Regions from separate parts of the Paenibacillus sp. RC334 genome, predicted to be linked through region 1. Evidence: a T-box and tRNA genes for the amino acid it is inferred to sense, from the RefSeq annotation. Region 1 holds a T-box; the other regions hold tRNA genes.

Region 1 (3,210 bases):
ACCCCGTTTTCGCTCCATGGCTTAGTCGCTTCCAGCGGCCCCATAAACATCTCATAAATGCGCAGCGTATCGGCGCCAAACGTATTCACAATATCGTCAGGGTTGATGACATTACCGCGTGATTTACTCATTTTTTCATTATTGTTGCCCAGAATCATACCCTGATTGACCAGCTTGTAGAAAGGCTCTTTTGTTTCTACAACGCCAATATCATACAGCACCTTGTGCCAGAAACGAGCATACAGCAAGTGAAGAACCGCATGTTCCGCACCGCCGATGTACAGATCCACAGGCAGCCATTCGCGCTGCTTCTCCTTGGATACAGGCTCTTTATCGTTATGCGGATCAATATAGCGCAGGTAATACCAGCAGCTTCCCGCCCATTGTGGCATGGTGTTCGTCTCACGGCGTGCTTTCAAGCCCGTCTCGGGATCAATAGTTTCTACCCAGTCCGTCGCATTGGCCAACGGGGACTCTCCTGTGCCTGAAGGCTTGATGTTATCCATTTCCGGCAGTACGAGCGGCAGTTGATCCTCAGAAACTGTTTTGATCGTTCCATCTTCCAGATGAATCACCGGAATCGGCTCGCCCCAATAGCGTTGACGGCTGAACAGCCAGTCGCGCAAGCGGTACGTCACTTTTCCTTGTCCTTTACCCTCGGCTTCAAGCCATTCAATCATCTTCGGAATGGCTTCCTCATTCGTAAGTCCATTCAGCGGACCTGAGTTGACGTGCGGACCATCCTCGGTGTATGGCTCTTTAGCCACGTCTCCACCTTGGACAACCTCAATGATATTCAGCCCGAATTGCTTCGCAAATTCCCAGTCACGTGTGTCGTGACCTGGTACAGCCATGATCGCGCCTGTTCCGTAGCCTGCCAGCACATAGTCAGCAATCCAGATCGGCAGCTTTTCACCGTTCACCGGATTCACCGCGTAAGCGCCTGTGAAGACACCCGTTTTATCCTTCGCCAGATCCGTACGCTCCAGATCGCTTTTACGGGCAGCTTGTTCACGGTATTGATTTACGGCATCCTTTTGCTCAGGTGTAGTGATAACATCCACCAATTCCTGCTCAGGAGCCAGCACACAGTAGCTTGCGCCGAACAGCGTATCCGGGCGGGTTGTAAATACCGTTAATTGCTTGTCATGGCCTTCAATTGGAAAATGAACCTCTGCCCCAGTAGACTTGCCGATCCAGTTCCGCTGCATATCTTTAATGCTTTCGGACCAATCCAGCTCCTCCAAATCATCCAGCAGACGATCAGCATATTCCGTTATTTTCAGCATCCATTGACGCATAGGTTTGCGGATAACCGGATGACCGCCACGCTCACTCTTGCCGTCAATTACTTCTTCATTCGCCAACACCGTTCCCAATGCAGGACACCAGTTCACAGGCACTTCAGCTACATAAGCAAGACCGCGCTTATACAGCTGGATGAAAATCCACTGTGTCCATTTATAATAATCGGGGTCTGTTGTGCTGATTTCACGATCCCAGTCGTATGAAAAGCCAAGCGATTTGATTTGACGGCGGAAGTTATTAACATTTTTTACCGTAATTTCACGTGGATGCTCTCCCGTATCCAGCGCATGCTGCTCGGCAGGCAGACCGAAGGCGTCCCAACCCATCGGATGCAGTACGTTGTAGCCGCGCATTCTTTTATACCGTGAAACAATATCCGTTGCCGTGTAACCTTCCGGGTGGCCTACATGCAGACCAGCTCCAGACGGGTACGGGAACATATCCAAAGCATAAAACTTCGGTTTGCCCGGCTCTTCCCCGGTACGGAACGTTTTGTTCTCATCCCAATATTTCTGCCATTTTGGTTCAATACTTTGCGGTTGATAGCCGTGCTTCGGCTGTGTGTCTGTCATTGTCATTTCCTCCTCAAACGGTATGCAACAAAAAAACCTCTGCATCCCGTAGCGTGTCAGCGCTAGGGACGAGAGGTTATATTCCCGTGGTACCACCCTAGTTAGCAGAAAGCGTTCTTCGCCTTCTACTCCCTTTGCACCTGATAACGGAGGTGATCCGATGCGGGTTAATAACAGGGTTCAAGCACCTGTATAGGGCATTCCTGCGTTGGGCGCATATCTCCGAGGCGAGTTCACTTTGCACTGTCAACCGGCTTGCACCATCCGCCGGCTCTCTACATGTCCAGACAAAACTACTATTCCTCATCAGCGATTGTTTAACCGTTAATAATGGCACTATTATATTGAAAACCGCGAAAAAAGTCAAATAAGGACTACATCTGGTGCTAAACACCAACTTCATTCGTTTGCTCCATGACACACGGAGGCAAATGTTTTATAATTAGCTCCGAGCCAGATTGAGATGAGTTGAGATGAGAAAGGTGAGCTGAGACATGGCACAAATTAAAATTTACGGAATAAAAGAAGCACTGAATCCAATCAAGGAGCAACTTTCAGATGTGATTCACTCCGCTGTGGTGGATGCGTTCCAATATCCCCCCGACAAAAGGTTTCATCGTTTTTTCCCGATGAATCAGGAAGACTTCATATTTGCCCACGATCGCTCGCAGGCATACACCATTATTGAAATTAGTGTGTTTGAAGGCAGAACGACAGAGGCTAAAAAGCACCTTATCCAGCTGCTATTCCAAAGAATTAACAATTTAGGCATTGCCCCGCAGGATCTTGAAATTACTATATTCGAGACACCGAAACAGAATTGGGGCATTCGCGGTGTACCCAGTGATGAACTTCAACTGAACTATAAAGTAAACATATAATTTGAAGCTCTTATGCAAAAAGACGCCCTTCATGTCATCATGAAAAGCGTCTTTCTTTGTCCTATATTAGCCTGATAAAGCTTCATTATTTTACAGCAACATAAAATAATCTGGCCGCGTCATCTACTGCTTCTACCCATTCAAAGTCCGCATATACCTTCACATCGCGAAAACCGGCTTTGGACAATTCCGTTTTCATCCAGTCCGGGTCATAGGCACGTTGCACATGAATCTCCTCGAACCGCTGGTATACATCGCGCCCTTCATTTTCTGCTCTCGCAAAAATGCTGAGATGATGCTCAATTTCACAGCGCGGAGTGTCCAACGCACAAGTCCAGATATATGAGATGGAGCGCTCGTCCAGTACAAAAGGCTGCTCATCATCATAACGCACAAACGTCTGGGGATGATGTACATCGAACAGAAAGGTTCCGCCAGGCTTAAGACCG
Region 2 (3,210 bases), 190 kb from region 1:
TCCTAGGACAGGAGAATTTTAATGAACAAAGTGAAAGCGGTACAAGACATGATTTATGGGGTCGGAGGAGAAAGCAATATTCAAAACGCTTGGCATTGCATGACCAGACTCAGGTTTGATTTAAAAGATAAAAACAAAGTGGACATAGAGAAAATTAAGGAATTGGACCCGGTTTTGGGCGCGCAGTTTAATAATGACCAATTCCAAATCATTCTTGGTCCTAAAGTCGCGGAATATTTTAATATTTTGGCCAGTGAATTAAAGCTAACGGATGTTCAAAAGGAAGATGAGGCAAGCTCTGAAAAAAAGAAGGGGTTTGTTACACTCTTCATGAATATTGTATCCGGCGTGTTTGGGCCTATCGTTCCAGCTATTGCCGGGGCAGGATTGATCAAGGGACTTATCGCAGGGCTGACCGCCCTCCATATCATCTCGGATCAAAGCGAAACCATTCAGATCATTAACATGATGGCGAGCGGAGTATTTACGTTTTTACCGTTTTTCCTGGCAGCATCGGCGGCTAAAATTTTCAAAACCAACGAATATTTAGCGATAGCAATCGCTGCTACCATTATGTTTCCAACGATGGTGGATGCGGCCAAGGCCGGGAACTTTCCTCGTTTCAGTTTTTAGGCTTTATACCTATCCCAGTGTTTAACTACACCGGTACAGTAATCCCGATTATCTTTGCCGTATGGGCGATGAGCCATATTCATAAAATCGTCAACAGGTTTATTCCAGAAGTGTTAAAAACCGTAGTTACGCCAACGTTAACCTTGTTTATTTCGGGCTTCCTTGCATTATCCGTTATCGGTCCCATTGGCATTCACCTAGGCAATGGCTTGGCTTGGCTTGTTCAAGGCTTATTCGGTATCTCTCCCATCCTTGCTGGCGTTGTTGTTGGTGCGATTCGACCTTTGGCCGTCTTTACTGGCATGCATCATGCAATGACTCCGATTGCTTTGCAGAATTTTGCAACACAAGGTTACGATATGTTAATGCCTATGATGTGTATGGCTAACTTTTCAATCGTAGGCGCAACATTTGCAGTGTATTACAAGGTAAACACACCTAAAGAAAAATCTATTATTGTTTCAGCCGCCGTCTCCGGTCTTTTGGGAATTACTGAACCCGCTTTATTCGGTGTTCTAGCTAAGTACAAAAAAGCTTTTCTAGCCGCCATCATCGCAAGTTCAGTTGCTTCGGCTTTTATCAGCTTTTTCGGTGTCCGATTGTATGGATATGTGTTATCGAGTATATTTAGCATTCCCGCTTACTTCGGGCCTTACTTTATCTATGCCATTTCCGGAATGATCATTGCTGTCGCACTCTCCTTTACAATCTGTTATCTGTTTCTAAGCAAAGTAGATGTTGCGAGAGCAAATGAACCTACGCAGCTCAAATAATCGTTTGTCATGGCTTCCAAGCTTTTTTAAGATCAATAAATCGTTTTAAAGTATCTAAGATTATGAGTGGAGCCTGACCTACTGTATAAGTGTTGTCAGGCCCTTCAGTTACTTTCTTTGTTGCCCGTATTCGGCTTTTTGCACCCTCCAGTGGACGTGTGCCAGTATCCAGCGTCACGAACATGGCCGTGTAGTTCGAAGCTCAACAAACGTTTTTCGTTAGGTACAGCTAATATCACAGTCAGCACATCAACATCGACCGAACTGCTGGCCCTCTGTCTTTTGTTTCTTTACAGTAACCAGATGGTTATTAAATAATTGTCGCCTATCGGTCCCGTTGCCCGCGTTCGGATTAATACACCGTAATCTTGACAAAACAAAAAACGCCCCTCCGGATAGTAACGGTGAGGCGTTTCGTTGGCCCTGTATACCTATAACGGAACATTCCGCAGATATACAGGACCTCTTGTTATTTTCGTACATTTAACTCTGATGTGACCGTGGTAAAGCATACTAATGCCGAGGACCGGGATCGAACCGGTACGGTAGTCACCTACCGCAGGATTTTAAGTCCTGTGCGTCTGCCAATTCCGCCACCCCGGCATAAATTTAGGAACGCTATTTTTCATACTTACTTGACTTATAAGTATCGGAGAAACATCCAGCTTATGTACAAAATGGTTCTCGCTATGTAAATACCGTTTTATTGGGCACCAACATATAATACGACAATTTCATCGAGTTGTAAAGTGTTTTTTTCTAAAACAATAAAATTTCTTTTTTGTATAACTTGGGCCCATTTGAATTACAATAATAAACGTCTTTCCAAACTACCAGAAGGGGTGTTACGAATGCGTGAAGGTATGATTCCAGCTGTTCTTGGAACGGTAGTATCGGCTTCAGGCGCTGTGTTGCTGAGCAGTAAGTACAAGCTTGCGGCTACAGGCATTCTCGGTTTCGGACTGGCTCATGTTGTTCTGGGAGCGATTGATCTGATTGAGCATCGCTAGTCGTTTGGGAAGTGCCGGGCGGGAGCTATTTCCTCCCCGGCTTTATTATTATAGCCGCTTTAGCTGCCTTGAGCGTTAACGTTTATATAAAGCGTACAATATGCTTGCACTCGTAAAGGAGCGTGTGATGTATTATGAAAGAAAACATTAGGGAAGAAAAGAATCGCACCGTCGATCAGGTCGAACATGAACAGTCGTTAGATCAGCGCGAGCCAGGCTTTAATCGTATTCCTGACATCAATGCCGATACTCCTGCTGCTACAGATATGATTGATGAAGCTATAAACCGTGGCCTGGACAAGCTTCGTAACGATTTTACAGATTAAAACCTGGGTCATAGGGCACGGGTTACTTAAGTAGCATTTAACTAAACAGCCTTATATAGTGATTCCTAGAGATCACTTGAAAATAAGCATAAACCAGCCAATAATCGAGACCCAAAGCACAACACTAATCAGGATTCCCCATACGATACCTACTGAGAAATTCCCTTCACTCTTCGGTACAGCATGGCCCAAATTTCATTCTAAGCTTCATTTGATTCCAGTTCATAGAACCCCCTCCTTAAGTTCTATTTCGGAATATGAAGCTCATTTATGTAGATCAATAGTCATGTTTTTCAAAAAAATAAAAAAGGGTTTTTTGTCCTATCATCCAGATCGGGGAAAAAGTATTACGGCTATTCCGACCAAGCAAATCAAGCCACCCACGATATCGTACAAATCAGGTGTCTTTTTATCAATCCACCATCCCCATGCAATGGAAAGGACTATAAAGACACCCCCGTATGCTGC
Region 3 (3,210 bases), 1.9 Mb from region 1:
GTCGCAAAAGGCACTGCTTACTCATCCTTGTTATCGCTTAATCACTGAAAAGGATGAGCAAGGGCATACGATCGCTTTTCTGGCAGGCTGGGAATTTACACATTTTCGGTTTGTAGAGCATATTGCGGTAGATCAGGCTATACGTGGTGGCGGGTTAGGTAAAAAGCTCATGAGCAGATTTATTTCACAGTCCGATAAACCAGTAGTTCTGGAGGTTGAGCCACCTGAGGATGAATGGACTCGGAGAAGAATTGGTTTTTATGAACGCTTGGGATTCCATCTCAACGATTTTGAGTATGTACAGCCTCCTTTGAGGGAAAGACAGGCCGATCTGAGGCTTCAAATTATGAGCTATCCGTATGCGCTGACAGAGCAGGATTTTGCGCCGTTTAGACAAATTTTATATACCGAGGTTTACGGGCTGAAATGAGAGAACATATATATTAGTGTAGGTAAAATATATAAGGCTCTGCTTTTACCGTATTTATACGGGAGCAGAGCCTTTGACTTCATTGAGATAATGTAACTTAATGTTACTTGTGCTTTGTCCAAACCATTACAAATTCCTTTTCACGGGTTTCTGGATCAATGGATTCCTCTTGAATGATAAATCCATTTCTGGTATAAAAGTTAAATGCCTTCGTGTTGGACTGGTATACTTTCAATTGGATCTGCTCATATTGCTTCTTAACCCAATCTAGTAGTAACTTGCCATAGCCTTTTCGTTGGGAACCTACTCGTATAAATAAGGCCGCCAAATATCCATCTATCATGGAAACGAAGCCACCAATAGTGTGATCGTCCTGTATAATAACGTAGTTTTGAGCTAGAGGAAGGTATTTGTCTTCCATTTCGCCAACCTGTGATGTCCAATATTGTGGATCAATAAAATGATGGGCCTCTATGGAAGCTTCCAGCCATATAGCTGCTAAATCTTTAAACTCTTCCACTTTTCCTGGTTGAATAGACATAGAATGACTCCTTTTCCCGGTATGTAATGTGATTACAATAGTATGATGTTTAACATAAAAAAGACCGTCCGTAGACGGTCTTTCTACCCGTGGCGCTTATTTAAAGCTTTGATCCGTATCCCGCGCCTCCGTCATCTCTGAGAATTAGAGAATGGCGGACCGGGTAAGGGACACGTTCAACATCTGATTACTAATGTTGACGCACCTCCTTTCCTGATGCGTCCATATTACCATATATGGTATGAGAAATCCAGTTGTTTTCACATGTTTTCTGGAATTATATATAGAAAATATAATATAAGAATGGCTTGCTTTTATTCTCTATGAGCGATATAATCTTAATTACGGTGATTATATGTACTGGGCATTATTTATGGCCCTGTTACATAGATAAACATCGGCATGATTACATACTATGCGGTCGTGGCGGAATTGGCAGACGCGCACGGTTCAGGTCCGTGTGGGCTAACCCCCGTGGAGGTTCGAGTCCTCTCGACCGCATCATTAACATAAAAAAAGGTTCATCATTGCTCATTGTAGCAATGATGAACCTTTTTTATGTTATCTATAGCGCTGATAGTAATATCAAAGGGATGAGCGTAGCATTAGCCATTTACCCGGGCGTGTATTTCATTGTGATTCCCGGTGTTTCTTGACATGATAACGGGTAGAGCAACGTTTGCTACAGAACCGCTGTAGTCTGTTTTTAGAATGATCGGAAAATATTTCACGGCAAGGATCTGAGACGCAGACTTTGAGTCTTGGTCTTCCGTACAGGGTCAGTTCTCTTCCGAGCGTACGCGAACAGACCGCCAGAATACGGTCGGCCAAGCTGCCTGTGTTTTTATCAGGTGGACTGTAAACATAACGAAAGCTGCCGTCTCCCTGTGCATTTAATCGTGGGCGCAGGGGGGAACGCAATTCACTCTCCGTCAGAAATTCTCCCAGTTGCTCATCACTTCCACTCATAATCAAATCGCGCAGTCTGTCGCGGTAAGCACGCACGGCTGTTAGCTCCTTCAGAGCTACCGTTTCATCGCATAACACTCCATACTTTTGTAGCAAATCATTTAATTGTTCCGGACTGTCAAGCCGTTCCGGTTCTTCATAGTAGGGATCATAACTATTTAATAGATCGAAGGTGAAAGAAAACCAGAGTTCGTTGTAATATTCCAATTCAGTTTGACTCCTTACACGTTGAGGGATATAGTAATGCTTAAAGTATATTTTATGTATTACATTTTAGCAAATAGCTATGCCTCATAATCGAAGGTAAAGGAGTTGGTTGTCGATGGAAAAAGAAATCTGCATTATTCATGCCCCCACCAATCTTGGCCTTAGCAGGCATCCGGACGGTAGAGAAAGAGGCTGCTGGAAGCTTCCCGCTGTTCTTGAGGAGTTGGGTCTTCACACAGCGATCGGAGCACAAGTCGCGACAAGGCTGTCTCAGCCTGCATATCCGAAGAAGTATACATACAACGACGGCGCCTTATTTGGGGCTCAGGTGGCCGCTTTTTCCATTGAATTGGCAGATACGGTGGAGGAGGTACTGAGCACCTCTGCGTTTTCTCTTGTTCTGGGCGGCGATTGCAGTGTGCTGCTGGGAAGCGCCTTGGCGCTGGCGCGAAAGGGGAATTACGGACTAGTTCATATAGACGCACATCCAGATTATTACCATAAAGGAAATAGTGATAAAGCCGTTGTGGCTGGTATGGACCTTGCTATTGTTACGGGTAAAGGAACAGATATTTTAACCAATCTGGAAAACCGAAAACCTTATATTCAGAGTTCCAATGTCCTGACCTTCGGCTATCGCGAATCAGATCCGGAGCAGAGCATTATAGAAGAGGCAAAGACGGAGGGCATTACCTGCTTCAGTGCGGAACGCTCTCTTCGGGAAGGGGGTGCCAGGACTGAGGATTTTTTGAATGATTTCATTCATCAGCGAGAGGTTGACGGTTTTTGGCTTCACCTGGATGCAGATGTGCTTGACAAAACGCTCATGCCCTGTGTGGATTGCCCGGAATCTCATGGCTTGCAGTGGAAGGAACTCACAGATGTTCTTAGAGTCTTACTGAAATCACCTCAAATAGTAGGCATGAGTGTGGCTATACTAGACCCCCGATTTAGATCCCGGCTTGAAGGTAGCAGCAAACTTTAAAGAGATGTTGACTGCTGTATTACGCCCGCAAAAGGTTGAGCCTCAAGCTGATTTGCTATATAGTTATGACTGGACAAC
Region 4 (3,210 bases), 2.4 Mb from region 1:
TTAATGTATCGCTGGATTGGTTAATGAAAGGCGTCAAACCGGGTGAGGGTGTACTTCAGGAGCAGAAGGCTGCTTATTTTTTTGGAGTGATGGGGCCATTGAATTGCCAGGCAGAGGATCTGGATACAGAAGAACAGAATTTCATATTAGAATATGTGGAATTTGCGAAATATCGTAAGCAAAAAGGTGAGAATGACAAAACACAGCCTGAATGATCTTCTCGCTAAAGATCACTCAGGTTGAAAACCCGTAAAACGGACCGACGGGTTCGATTGACGAGTTTATTTGGGTTGCCGATGTTATAGCGTGCCGCATGCTTGGGGGACGCTCACATCGTTGGTTTCAGAGTGGTGATGCCTCCTTATAATCGTTATCGTCGATGTTGAGGATTGCAGCAACTTGTTTTCTGTACCTTTGTGCTTTGCGGGTGCCGTGAATCAGATTGGACAAGCGTGAAGGCGGGATGTTATGCGTTTCACAAAATGTTTTCTGATCCAGCCGAAGTTCGACAAGCCTTTGTTTGATGGCCCACCCTAAGGAGGTGACAGGCATTTTGTTGTTCAAGTGAAATCGCCCCTTACGGATTCTTGCGGAATAATTGGTGTGTTATAATAATCATCAGTAAACATGTTAGAATTAACCATCTAAAACTATGATACACGTTTATACGTGTTTTTACAATCTAAAATACGTAATTCAGATAAAAATATAACTTAATTAAGTGATGGATGTCTGGATAATCCATCTGGAGCCTGTTAATTGTGCGAAATTGCAGTTGTATTCTGGATAAAAAGAGCACTCTGCCACTGGAAAAAGTGGTGGGAGTGCTTTTGTCGTTGGTACTGGATTGGTGAAAACAGGCATCAGGGGGATGCTGTAGGCGTATAATGGGGCCGGACAAAGGAATCAGTGAATTTCACCCGCGCTGGTGGTTGCTGCTCATATAGGGTGGCTGAGCAATGTAGGAGCTGGACCAATGCCTATGCAGAAGGCCACGCTGAAATGCGGTTGGCTCAGACTCTGGGGTGTTGAATTGTTTCCATGCGGTTAGAAGCTCGTTGGTCATTCGCTGAATAACAGGATTCTTTTCCTCATAAGGGGGATTAAGCAGCTTGGAAGCATCTTCGACACAGAAGGACACTGCTGCGGCAAGGTAGCCGTGAATGGTCTGCTCTACATCATTTCCAAGGGAAACGTTAATCCAACTATGAACGGTTGCAAGTGTACCAATCGCATTGTATTGGATGAGTGTAGCTTCGAGTTGGTCGAATTCAAGCCAAGGGTACAAGGCTTTGGCGAGCTTAAGCAGGCGTTGGCCGGATAGGCGTGACTCTTTCACGTGTTGTAGGGAAGAGCGCTGGGCGTGCAGCATTTTATCAATGAGGGCGATACGCCAACCATCATTTTGCTGAACGGCAATATAAAGGCTTTTGATAGCCATGCCATCGAGGGATGTGAACTGAGGAAGCAGATCAGTGCGTGCATAGTGTTCCAGGTCTTGTAAACAGGTTAAGCGGCCATTGCGAAACAGCTCCTCCAGCCCGTAGGAACGAGTGAAGCCACCGACAGGCAGGGAAGGGTCCAACAGCAATGCGTAGTTCAGCAAACGATTGCCTTTGTGCAATGCGGTTCGCCTCCTTGGAGTAGAATGTTTATGTTATATTAAATGACTTTAAAAATGAATTCAGAAAAAATTTAGAGATATTATGTAATATATATTTACACTCATAGTGTTGATATGTCAAATTAAATATTTTTATAGCTTTTATATGTTAGATTATTTGACATAAAAATAATTATTGTATTTATGTTTACAAATAGAATGCAAGGGAGTATAATAAATCTGTTGCCTCAAAACATTAGAATTTGCGGTCGTGGTGGAATGGCAGACACGCTATCTTGAGGGGGTAGTGGGCGTACGCCCGTGGAGGTTCGAGTCCTCTCGACCGCATTACATGCAAGACACAGTTAAAAAAGCATCCTGACACGTTTTTGACGTGATTGGCTGCTTTTTTTGTTATATAAGCCGAACTAAAATATCCCTTTTTCCTAGCCACAGGAGCAGCCGTTTGGATTGGCTGCTTGTGAACAGGGATGGACCTGTCAGCTTTGTTGCAAGAGCTTCTCGATATCCCCCGCCAATTTATCCGGAGTTGTCTGTGGGGCATAGCGCTTAAATACGTTACCTTCGCGTGTAATCAAAAATTTAGTAAAATTCCATTTGATTGCTTTGGAGCCTAATACGCCCGGAGCTGTTTGGGTGAGGTAGCGGAATAAAGGGTGCGCCTGATCGCCATTGACATCTATTTTGGCAAACATCGGAAATGTAACTCCATAGTTGATCTGGCAAAACTCCGAAATTTCCTCGCTGGAACCCGGCTCTTGCTTGGCAAACTGGTTGCTGGGAAACCCTAAGATTTCAAGACCCCGCTCATGGTATTGGTCATATAGCTCTTGTAGCGCCTTGTATTGGGGGGTTAGCCCGCATTTGCTGGCTGTATTCACGATGAGCAGTACTTTTCCTTCGTATGTGGACAACGGAATTTCTTTCCCTTGCAGGGTTTGTGCATCATGTTCATAAACGGTCATGGTTTTCCTCCTAATTTGATATTCTACAATTAAATTGTAAGCAATTTAACGAAGAGTTGCAAGTCTATAAATAGATGTAATGCGCCGTCTGCTGCTGTAAAATCGTATTTTGTCCAAAACGGCAAATGGCACTGCAAATGGGGCAAATAGCGGTGTTTCTCATGGTAAAAACAGGTTCAATCGGCGTTTATCAGGTACATACAGCACTTTTCCTTTCTCTTTTACAAAAAAAGGACAAAAAATGCTCCCCATACGCCAATATTGACATGCCTCTTCATTTTCGAAAAGGGATGAAAAACCGAGATTGAAGGAGCTGGGAGAAGGATATTTGTGTTGTAAGCGCTATTATTAATCTTTTATGCTCCAAAGACCGATTTATAACCCCGCAGGTGAGCTTTACAGTGTTCCTTGCGCGGGTGTATGATTCAAGACGTAATTTCAAATTAAGTGAATGAAGCAGCAACGAATTGTCTATAGCGCTGAATTTTGCAGTTGCAAAAGCGGGGGAACCAAACGAGATCTATGCGGCTTTTAAAGGGCCGAGTGTCTCAAGGGGTGAATTTTCTGGCCAAGTGTCAGAAATAGGGCGACTCTCACGTCCGAATCCGACAGCTAACCTCG

The links. A T-box is a leader RNA that pairs with one kind of tRNA and senses whether it is charged. The one in region 1 lies ahead of leuS (leucine--tRNA ligase), so its partner is inferred to be a tRNA-Leu.
Region 2: it has a tRNA-Leu gene. The T-box ahead of leuS (leucine--tRNA ligase) is inferred to sense a tRNA for this amino acid. The anticodon was not compared.
Region 3: it has a tRNA-Leu gene. The T-box ahead of leuS (leucine--tRNA ligase) is inferred to sense a tRNA for this amino acid. The anticodon was not compared.
Region 4: it has a tRNA-Leu gene. The T-box ahead of leuS (leucine--tRNA ligase) is inferred to sense a tRNA for this amino acid. The anticodon was not compared.

Annotation. Positions count from the first base shown of each region.
Region 1 covers NZ_CP125370.1:3,761,396-3,764,605, forward strand. Annotated here, with positions in the region: gene leuS (leucine--tRNA ligase) at 1-1,880, opposite strand, end outside; T-box leader at 1,942-2,199, opposite strand; gene QMK20_RS17280 (tautomerase family protein) at 2,375-2,761, shown strand; gene QMK20_RS17285 (class I SAM-dependent DNA methyltransferase) at 2,847-3,210, opposite strand, start outside.
Region 2 covers NZ_CP125370.1:3,569,691-3,572,900, forward strand. Annotated here, with positions in the region: gene QMK20_RS16400 (PTS transporter subunit EIIB) at 22-633, shown strand; gene QMK20_RS16405 (PTS sugar transporter subunit IIC) at 651-1,406, shown strand; tRNA gene QMK20_RS16410 (tRNA-Leu) at 1,924-2,009, opposite strand; gene QMK20_RS16415 (hypothetical protein) at 2,258-2,416, shown strand; gene QMK20_RS16420 (hypothetical protein) at 2,551-2,742, shown strand; gene QMK20_RS16425 (YnfA family protein) at 3,067-3,210, opposite strand, start outside.
Region 3 covers NZ_CP125370.1:1,879,263-1,882,472, forward strand. Annotated here, with positions in the region: gene QMK20_RS08840 (GNAT family N-acetyltransferase) at 1-430, shown strand, start outside; gene QMK20_RS08845 (N-acetyltransferase) at 534-971, opposite strand; tRNA gene QMK20_RS08850 (tRNA-Leu) at 1,389-1,472, shown strand; gene QMK20_RS08855 (CGNR zinc finger domain-containing protein) at 1,602-2,147, opposite strand; gene QMK20_RS08860 (arginase family protein) at 2,263-3,132, shown strand.
Region 4 covers NZ_CP125370.1:1,361,991-1,365,200, forward strand. Annotated here, with positions in the region: gene QMK20_RS06460 (helix-turn-helix domain-containing protein) at 1-215, shown strand, start outside; gene QMK20_RS06465 (XRE family transcriptional regulator) at 343-564, opposite strand; gene QMK20_RS06470 (urease accessory protein UreF) at 917-1,606, opposite strand; tRNA gene QMK20_RS06475 (tRNA-Leu) at 1,869-1,951, shown strand; gene QMK20_RS06480 (glutathione peroxidase) at 2,104-2,589, opposite strand; cyclic di-AMP (ydaO/yuaA leader) riboswitch at 3,057-3,210, shown strand, end outside.